Regions from separate parts of the Actinomadura sp. 3N508 genome, predicted to be linked through region 2. Evidence: riboswitches for the same ligand, from Rfam matches in the RefSeq annotation. Region 2 holds a riboswitch; each other region holds the start of a gene.

Region 1 (3,269 bases), on a different contig from region 2:
TCGGCGACGAGCTCCATGTGCGAGCGCGCGGCCTCGACGCTGGTCACGTCGGCGTCCAGCGCCCGGATCGTGCCGATGATCTCGCCGAACTCGGAGTAGCACATGTGCGTGTGGATCTGCGTCGTGTCGGCGACGCCCGAGGTCGCGAGGTGGAACGCGCCGACGGCCCACTCCATGTAGTCCGGACGTCCGGCCTCCCGCAGCGGCAGCAGTTCGCGCAGCGCGGGCTCGTCCACCTGGATGACGCGGATCCCGGCCGCCTCCAGGTCGGCGATCTCGTCCCGCAGCGCGAGCGCGAGCTGCCGGGCGGTGTCGGCGAGCGGCTGGTCGTCCCGCACGAACGACCAGGCCAGCATGGTGACGGGCCCGGTCAGCATGCCCTTGACGGGCTTGCTGGTGAGCGACTGCGCGTACGTCGCCCACTCGACCGTCATCGGCCGCGGCCGCGCCACGTCGCTGTGCAGGATCGGCGGCCGGACGTACCGCGACCCGTACGACTGCACCCACCCGTACTGGGTGGCGGCGTACCCGTCGAGCTGCTCGGCGAAGTACTGCACCATGTCGTTGCGCTCGGGCTCGCCGTGGACGAGAACGTCCAGGCCGAGGTCCTCCTGCAGCGCGATGACGCGGGCGATCTCGTCCTTCATGGTCCGCGTGTAAACGTCGGCGGTGACGCGTCCGGCGCGATAGTCGGCGCGGGCCCGGCGGATCTCGGGGGTCTGCGGGAACGAGCCGACCGTCGTCGTCGCCAGCGCGGGCAGCCCGAGCTCGTCCCGCTGCACGGCGAACCGAACATCCCGATCACCACGCCTGGCCGCCCCGTCGCCCAGGGCTTCGAGCCGCTCCCGAACGCCACGATCGACCTTCGCAGGGGGCGCCGACTCCTCGACCGGGGCCGGAACATCTTCCCTCAGCGTCCGCCCGATCGCGACGACCTCCTCGACCTTCTGCCGCGCGAACGCCAGCCGCTCCCGAACGCCCGGATCCAGCGCGGTCTCGGCGTCCAGATCGATCGGCACGTGCAGCAGCGAGCAGGAGGTGCTCACCACAACCTGATCGACGAGCCCGAGCAGAGCCGCGCAGGTGGCCTTCGCCCGCCGCTGGTCGGCACGCCACACGTTCCGGCCGTCCACGACGCCCGCGACAAGCGTCTTGCGCGGTAGCCCACCCACCGACGCGAGAACGTCGAGGTTGTCGGGCCCGGCCACGAAGTCCAGCCCGACCGCCTCGACGCGGCTCCCGGCCAGGGCGCGCAGCGCGTCCGCACCGATCGTGCCGAAGTACGTGGCGACCATCAGCCGCGGCCTGCTCGTCAGCCGCCCCAGCCGCGCGTACGCGCGAGCGAGCGCCGCGATCTCCTCCTCGCTGCGATCGGCGACGAGCACGGGCTCGTCCAGCTGAACCCACTCGGCCCCCGACCCGGCGAGCCGCTCCAGCACCTCGGCGTAAACGTCGACGAGCCCGTCGAGAAGATCGAGCGTCCGGAAGTCGCGGGGCGCCCCCTCCGCGGGCTTGGCGAGCAGCAGATAGCTGAGCGGCCCGACGAGCACCGGCCGAGTCTCGATCCCGAGCGCCTTGGCCTCCCGGTACTCGACCAGCGGCTTGGCGGCGGAGCCGTCCGCCAGCCGGAACCGCGTGTCCGGCCCCAGCTCGGGGACGATGTAGTGGTAGTTCGTGTCGAACCACTTCGTCATTTCCAGCGGCGGGACGTCCTGCACACCGCGCGCCATCGCGAAGTACCGGTCGAACCCCTTCAGCCGGCGGTACCGGTCGGGGACGGCGTCGACCAGCACACTCGTGTCGAGCACCTGGTCATAGAAGGAGAAGGTGTTGGACGGGATCGCGTCCAGACCGGCGTCGCGCAGGCTGGTCCATACAGCCGCACGCAGCTCTGCGCCCTGCGCGTTGAGGGCGTCGGCGTCGATGCGTCCGGCCCAGAAGTCCTCGGTGGCGAACTTCAGCTCCCGGCGCGGCCCGATTCGGGGGTATCCGAGGATCGTCGTGTTCATGGCGGCTTCCCTCGCTCTGCCATAGGCGGACGCGCGGGGAGGTGCGCACGACGGAACGTACGCCGCAGACCTTCCCGCGAGGCCGCAGATCACCGCGCACCGGCCGGCGCGCGGGCGGAGGCAGGTCTTCGGACTCGTGGGCACCGCTTCCCGGAAGAAGCGTCCTACTGGCCATCGCTTCCCAGGCCATGCGGCCCAGTGCGTGATGACGGCGGTCGTTCCCACTCACCGCTGCGGGGCAGTCCCGGATTCGCACCGGGTTCCCTCTTACGACACTCGGAAAAACCGAGTGAACCATCCGCAATCCGGAGTCTACCGGCGGCCTAGCGCCTCACGAAGAATCCGAACCGCCTTCGGCCCAACCCCATGCATGGCCAGCAGCTCGGCATCGCTCAGATCAGCAACCTGCCTGAGCGAGGTGATACCGCCCCCGACCAGCGCCCGAGTGGCAGGCCCACCAATGCCCTTCGGCAAATCACCGACCTCACCTGGCCTGGCAGAACCCCCAGCAGCCACCCGAGCCGCCAACCCCTCCGGCGCCTGCGAAAGCCAGGCAAGCCGAACCCAGTGATTGAGCTGCTGCCCATTGATGTCCCCGATCGGCACACGCACACCGCCGCGGCCCAACGCCTCCGCCGAAGGATGCGCGGCAAGAACATCCTCCACATCAGACGCAGGAAGCCGGAGCTCCACCAGCTTGTCCTTGCCCATCGACGCGAACGGCTTCTCGCCCACGGTGAATACGACGCTCCCCGAGTCGGTGGCTTGCTCGACGGTCTCGGGATACGAGAGGGCGGTCTTACGAAGCTGAGCAAGAGTCGTCATGGCCCCAACCTAAATGGGCGCCCGCTGCGTCATCGATGAGCGCACAGGGCGCCTCCTCGACCGCTAGACACTTCGCACAGGTCGTCCTCTGAGGAATTGTCGAGACCTGTGGATCAAGTCAACGTGGCTGCTTTGGCTGATTCAGTCGGCGGTTTGCCGTGTTGCGGACACGGCGGGTTCGTCCCTGCTCAGCGAGCAGGCTGAGGGCGTGGTGCGAGGTGATGAACTGTGACGACGAGGCCGTGCGCTGGAACCAGTCGGAAGCTGTGGTGAGGTCTTGGGCGGTCCATGGTTCGTCTAGCGCGATCGTTCTGAGCAGCGTCCACTCGTGCAGACGGCGGGTGAGGAAGGGGCGGTCTGTGATCGCTGTGGCGAGGGCCTGGGCCCAGGTGGTGAATGCCGGGTCGGTGAGCAGCTGGGCTGCGCGGCGTCCCA
Region 2 (3,269 bases):
ATCCCGACGAACCCGATCAGCCCGCTCACCGCGACCGCGCACGCCGTCGCCAGCGACGCCGCCATCAGCACCGTCAGCCGCACCCGCGCCGCCGACAGCCCCAGCGCCGCCGCCTCCTCGTCGCCGACGCTCAGCACGTCCAGCAGCCGCCCGTGCACCAGCAGCACCACGGTCGACACCAGCGCATACGGGGCGACCATGGCGAGCTGGTGCCAGTCCGCCGACCCGACGCCGCCGAGGATCCACGAGAAGATCCGCTGCAGCTCCTCGGTCTTCAGCTGCTGGACGAACGTCTGCACCGCCGAGAGGAACGTCGACACCGCGACCCCCGCCAGCACCAGATTCGCCATCCCGTTCCCGCGCCCCGCCGTGTTGCCCAGCGCGTACGCCATGAACACCCCGGAGATCGCGCCGACGAACGCCGCCAGCGGCACCCCGTACCCCGGGTCGCCCGGCACCAGCGCGATCACCAGGGTCGCCCCGACCCCGGCACCGCCCGCCGCGCCCAGCAGATACGGATCGGCGAGCGGGTTGCGGAACACCCCCTGATACCCGGCCCCCGCCAGCGCGAGCATCCCGCCCACCAGCGCCGCCATCAGCGCCCTCGGCACCCGCAGCTCGAACAGCACGTTCTCGTCGATCACGGCGAGCCCGGAGTCGACGTCCACGAACGGCAGCCGGTCGGCCAGCGCCTTCAGCACTCCGCCGACGGGCAGCCCCGCCGACCCGACCAGCACCCCCGCCAGGAGGGTCGCCGCCAGCAGCGCCACCGCCACCCCGAGCGGCACCACTCGCAACCGCGCCTGCTGCCGCGGCACCGAGTACGCCCCCCGCCGGAGCGAACCACCACGTCCCCGGACGTCCTCGCGGACGTCCGGGGACGTCCCGGCCGGAAGCCGGTCGGCCGGGACGACTCCGGAACGGCGGCGCCGAAGGCTCACGAGCGAACGTCCATCAGGGCAGTGATCACTGGGTCTTCTGCACCGCGGCGCCGATCGCCTTCGCGAACTCGGGCAGGCGCGGCCCCCACCGGGAGGCGACGTCGTCGTCGAGCTCGACCACGCCCTTGTTCTTGACCGCGTCCAGGTCCGGCCAGCCGGGCCGCTTCGCGACCGTGGCGGCGTTCTGCCCGCAGCACTTGGTGTCGGCCAGGAAGATCAGGTCCGGGTCCTGCTTGAGGAGGTATTCGCGGGACAGCTGCGGGTACCCGCCGGACGCCTTGTCCGCCGCGTCCGCGATGTTGCGGAGCCCGAACAGCCCGTACACCTGGCCGACGAAGGTCTGGGACGTTACGGAGTGCAGCTGGTTGTCGAGCTCGTGGTAGTACGTGAGCCCCTTCGCCTTGGACGACGCGGCGACGGTCTTCGCTATCTCGGTCCGCATGCCGTCGACGACCTTCTTCGCCTCCGCGGCATGTCCGGTCGCCAGGCCGAGATCGTTGATCTCGTCGTACGCCTCGTCCAGCTTGGTCGCCGCGGGCTCCAGCAGAACGGGGACCTTGACCTTCTCCAGCGCCTTCACGATGCCGTTCAGGTCATCGGACAGGACGACGAGATCGGGCTTGTACGCGATGATCGCTTCGGCGTTCGGCTTGAAGCCGGACAGCTTCGTGCGGGGCGCGTTCGCCGGGACGTTCGAGTAGTCGTCCACCGCCACGACCTGCGGCCCGGCGCCGATCGCGAACAGCGTCTCGGTGTGCGTGGGGGAGAGTGACACGATCCGCTTCGGATCGGCCGGAACCTGCACCGCGCCGTTGGCGGCCTGAACGGTGACGGTCTTCGCGCCTGACGTCTTGGTGGTGCCGTCGTCGCCGCCACATGCACCGGCGAGTGTGACGACGCAGGCCGCCATCACCACGACGAGGGAACGTACGGGTCTCACTGAAGCCTCCTGGCTACAGGGAAGCCGCGGCCCGTTCATGACGGATCGCCCTTCCACGAGGTCGAAAATCGTCGACGCGCGGGAGGCGACCTGGCTCGGCCCTTTCGGGCACCACAGTTGCGGGACAGCACCGGATTCACACCGGATTTCGCTCCTCGCGCGCAGCACCGCAACGGTATCAGCCGCCGAATCCGGATTCGTCCTGCTCGGAGCGCGATAATTCACTACCCGCCCGATACGGAGTGAGCTCCCACTAACGCTCCGTAAGACTCCGCCACCCTCCACGGCCCGACCGCCACACCGCGCACGTCACCGCCTTGGCGACCTCCGTCACCGCCACGATCCCCGCCCACGCCGTCGCGACGGCTTGCAGCACGTTGTCGAGGAACGGCCTTGCTCGACGGCTTGCCGACCAGGGCTCGCAGCCGGATGCGGTCGTCGGCAAGCGGCCGGACGCGCAGGCGCCTGCCGAGAGTGCCCACAGCATCGGCATGGCGGGTGCCTTCCCGTGACGCCACGCATCAGGGGTGTCTCTTCGAGCACGTGAGATCCATCGGGCGGCCGACGGCCGTGCTCCATCGCGGGAGTCGACGGGCCAGAAAAATGTGTCGAACGCGGAGCCGAGCTTTGAGAAGGTCGTGAATGACCCGGAACTGCTGCGAAAGGAAGCCCGTGCCGCGTGCCGTCACATTGATCCGCTCCGCCTCCCTGTCCGATGTTGCCGAGTACGCCTACGCGGCCACGGCCCCGGCCGAGTCACGGCTGATCTTCCTGGCCGGAGCATGCCCACTGAACGAGGACGGTTCCACTGCGGCGCTCGGGGACTTCGCGGGGCAGGCGGCCAAGGCCGTGGAGAACATGCGGACCGCTCTGACGGACTCCGGCGCGTCTCTGCACGATGTCATCAGCACCCGCGTTCTCGTTGCCTCCCAGCGGCAGGAGGACCTGGTGACCGCATGGGAGGTCGTCCGGGAGGCGTTCGGCGACCATGACGTGCCCAGCACATTGATGGGTGTCACCGTGCTCGGCTATGACGGCCAGCTCGTAGAGATCGAAGCCATCGCCGCCGTGCTCGATTCCTGAGCCGACGAGCCGTCCCTGCCGAGGACCAACCGCCCCGCCCGGGTTTGGCTCCGGTTGCGATCGGAGCCAAACGAGGAGGGCGGCAGCGGTGACGATGCCGAGATAGCCCTGCCCGCGCTTGTCGTAGCGGGTAGCGACGGCTCTGAACTAGCTGAGCTTCCCGGTAGCCCGCTCCACCGTGTTGCGATCTTCGTACCGGTCCTTGTTGAAGCCCGGGGCCGTCCGCCACATGACGCCCGGCGCAGGCGGGCGCCCGTGTGGTCCTTCTTCTCCGGGATCACGTGCCGGATACCGCGCTCACAGAG
Region 3 (3,269 bases), on a different contig from region 2:
CCCTGCGTGGTCGCGGTCAGCCCGACCGCGGACTGCTGGCCCTGGCCCTTCGGGACCAGCTTGAGCACGGGCGCCGGGTGCTCGGGTTCGGCCGCCCCCTCGGCGGCCGGCGGCTGGTCCCACTTCACGACCTCGCCGTTCGAGTATGTCTGGTCGGCTTTGAACATCAGTTCTCCGGTGTCGGCCGGCAGCCGTCCCATGGAGACGTCGAACTCCTGGAAGGTGCCGGGGTCGATCTTGCCGCCGGACCAGGTGATCCTGGTGACGGCCTCGGTCTGCTCGCCGCCCTCGGTCTTGATCGGGGTCGCGAGCTTGGTCTTCTCGGCCTTCACCGTCCAGCCGGGGACGGGCCGGACCGACACCGACGACAGCGGACGGTCGGCCGGCAGGTGCACCACCAGCTTGGTGGTGGACGCGTTGTCGCGCTCGTTCGGCACGCGGAACGCCACCTTGGCGTACGTCCCCTGCTCGGCGGTCTTCGGGTTGACGGTGACGTGCGCGGACGCGGCGGTGGCCAGGCCGAGCACGGACACGGCGGCAAGGCCTGCGACGGCGCCCAGCCTGCGGGCGGTGGCGCCGGACGGGCGGGCATGAGAAAGAGAAGGCATGGCGGGTTTCCGTTCGAGTCTACGTACGGGAAATTCCGGAAGCGCCGGGGTCGGCGTCCGGTGACGTACGGCGCTCGCTCAGCGGGTCAGCAGGCCCGCAGGCCCGCAGGTCAGCTGGAAGGAAGTGTGCGGGCGAGCGCCCTCGAACGCGGCGGGGGACCCCGCCGGACGACCTGATGCCGCAGCGTCCGGCCGATCGCCATGAGGGCGGCCGTCGCCGGTGCGGCGGCGGTGATGCGCGGCGGGGCCGCGGCGGGTTCGGTGGTGAGGAACGCGAGCAGCAGCAGCCAGACCAGCCGGATCGACCGGTCGGCCGCGCCCGCGACCCGCCGGGCCAGCGACCACGCGGCCCGCTCCCCGCGGCGCAGCCACCATGCCGCGACCAGCGCGGCGACGGTGTGCGCGAGCGTCATCGTCGCGCCGCCGGTGAGCTGCGTGACGGGCAGCAGGATGTCCGAGCCCACCATCGCCGCGCCCGGGCCGGCGGTGTCGTGCATCCCGGCTTGGTGCAGGGCCGCGGCGCGCGCGGCCGGGTCTTGCAGAGACGCGAAGGGCGGGTTGACCGGGTCGGTGGCGCTCGTGAAGAGCGCGTGCAGCGCGAACTGGCCGCCCAGAAGGCCGCCGAGGATCGTCGCCAATGACCGTTCGTGGCCCGCCAGCACGTGCGTCACGCCCAGCACGGCCACGAACCCCGTCAGGACCGCCCAGATGGGGATCACCGTCCCCGATGCGAGGACGTGCCCGGCGGTCGCCAGCGTGACGCACACGGTGGCGAACACCACCGCGCGCGCGGTTCGGAAGCCCGGTTGCGGGGGACGCGGGGACATGGCGTGACCATCGTCCCACCACATCCGGCGTCCGGATAGTCGCCCCGTGCCCTTTCTGACACGCCCAACATCTTGGGGTTGTGCAAAGATCGTCAACTACATGTAGGGTTCAATCCCGTGCTGGTTCGCCCCCGCCGCTGGTCGGCGGCGCCGTTTCGTCGGCGGGGGCGTCGCAAGAGGGAACCCGGTGCGAGTCCGGGACTGCCCCGCAGCGGTGAGTGGGAACGACCGCCGTATTCACGCACTGGGCCGGAATCCACCGGCCTGGGAAGCGACGGCCAGTAGGACGCGCCTTCGTCCGGTTCCGGGAAGGCGCGGTGCCCGCGAGTCCGAAGACCTGCCCGCACGATGATCCGGGGTCGCCCCTCGGATCGACACGTCCAGGCTTCGCGGGTGGGCCGGGGGCGGAGCGCGGTGTGCCCATCGGTCGGGCCGCTCGTGTCCCGTTCGCATGCCGTCCGCGGGGCGGCTGCGAGGGGAGAGAGCACGTGACACAGGACCTGGCCGTACCGGTGGAGCCGCGCACGACGGCGTTCGCGCAGGCCGCCGCGGCCGTCGCCGCCGAAGTCGAGGCCGCCTGCGACGGGGTGCCGGACGTCGAGCCGGGGCGGGTGCTGGCCGCCGTCCGCACGGGGGAAGGGATGGACGGCCCGGACGCGGCGGCGGTGCTGCGCGATCTGGCCATCGGTGAGGCGAGCGCGCTGGTTCCTTCCGAACCCGGATATTCCAAGGTCGCGGCGCGCCTGCTCGGGCTGCGGATACGGGACGAGGCGACGTCCGCCGGGGTCCGGACGTTCGCCGAATCGGTCGCCACCGCGCACCGGGAGGGTCTCCTCGCGGACGCTCCGGCCGCGTTCGTCGCCGCCAACGCGTCCGTGCTCAACGCCCTCATCGACCCGTCCGCCGACGACCGCTTCGAGTACTTCGGCCTCCGGACGCTCTATGACCGCTACCTGCTGAGGCATCCGCGATCGAGGCTCGTCCTCGAACGTCCGCAGCACTTCCTCCTGCGCGTGGCGTGCGGCTTGGCCGACTCCGTCGACGAGGCCGCCGATCTGTACGCGCTGCTGAGCACCCTCTCGTATCTGCCCAGCTCACCAACGCTCTTCAACTCCGCCGCCCGCCGCCCGCAGCTCTCGTCCTGCTTCCTGCTCGACTCGCCGCGCGACGAGCTGGAGTCGATCTACGAGCGGTACGGGCAGGTGGCGCGGCTCAGCAAGTACGCGGGCGGCATCGGGATCTCCTGGACGAAGGTCCGCTCCCGAGGCTCGCTGATCCGCGGCACGAACGGCCACTCGAACGGGATCGTCCCGTGGCTGCGGACGCTCGACTCGTCCGTCGCGGCCGTCAACCAGGGCGGGCGCCGGAAGGGCGCGGCGTGCGTGTACCTGGAGCCGTGGCACGCCGACGTCGAGGAGTTCCTGGAGCTGCGCGACAACACGGGCGAGGACGCGCGCCGCGCCCACAACCTCAACCTCGCCAACTGGATCCCGGACGAGTTCATGCGCCGCGTCGAGCAGGACGGGACATGGTCGCTGTTCGACCCGAAGGAGGTCCCCGAGCTGGCGGACCTGTGGGGCGACGCGTTCGACGAGGCGTACCGGGCGGCGGAGAAGGCGGGACGGTTCGTCCGGCAGCTCCCGGCCCGCAAGCTCTACGGGCGGATGATGCGGACGCTCGCCGAGACGGGCAACGGATGGATGACGTTCAAGGACGCCGCCAACCGCTCCTGCAACCAGACCCTTGAACCGGGTCAGACCGTCCACCTGTCGAACCTGTGCACCGAAATCCTGGAGGTGACGAGCGACGGCGAAGCGGCCGTGTGCAACCTCGG

Evidence for each region. Region 2 has a riboswitch for cobalamin ahead of ACH34S_RS12715 (ABC transporter substrate-binding protein). Riboswitches for the same ligand answer to the same signal wherever they lie in the genome.
Region 1: another riboswitch for cobalamin. It lies ahead of metE (5-methyltetrahydropteroyltriglutamate--homocysteine S-methyltransferase); the one in region 2 lies ahead of ACH34S_RS12715 (ABC transporter substrate-binding protein).
Region 3: another riboswitch for cobalamin. It lies ahead of ACH34S_RS10615 (ribonucleoside-diphosphate reductase subunit alpha); the one in region 2 lies ahead of ACH34S_RS12715 (ABC transporter substrate-binding protein).

Annotation. Positions count from the first base shown of each region.
Region 1 is NZ_JBIRAX010000010.1:382,997-386,265, forward strand. It holds gene metE (5-methyltetrahydropteroyltriglutamate--homocysteine S-methyltransferase) at 1-2,009, opposite strand, end outside; cobalamin riboswitch at 2,111-2,323, opposite strand; gene ACH34S_RS32150 (hypothetical protein) at 2,322-2,834, opposite strand; gene ACH34S_RS32155 (hypothetical protein) at 2,953-3,269, opposite strand, start outside.
Region 2 is NZ_JBIRAX010000003.1:298,709-301,977, reverse strand. It holds gene ACH34S_RS12720 (FecCD family ABC transporter permease) at 1-818, opposite strand, end outside; gene ACH34S_RS12715 (ABC transporter substrate-binding protein) at 967-1,881, opposite strand; cobalamin riboswitch at 1,944-2,068, opposite strand; gene ACH34S_RS12710 (RidA family protein) at 2,554-2,964, shown strand.
Region 3 is NZ_JBIRAX010000002.1:946,189-949,457, reverse strand. It holds gene ACH34S_RS10625 (YcnI family protein) at 1-608, opposite strand, end outside; gene ACH34S_RS10620 (hypothetical protein) at 719-1,435, opposite strand; cobalamin riboswitch at 1,610-1,774, shown strand; gene ACH34S_RS10615 (ribonucleoside-diphosphate reductase subunit alpha) at 1,924-3,269, shown strand, end outside.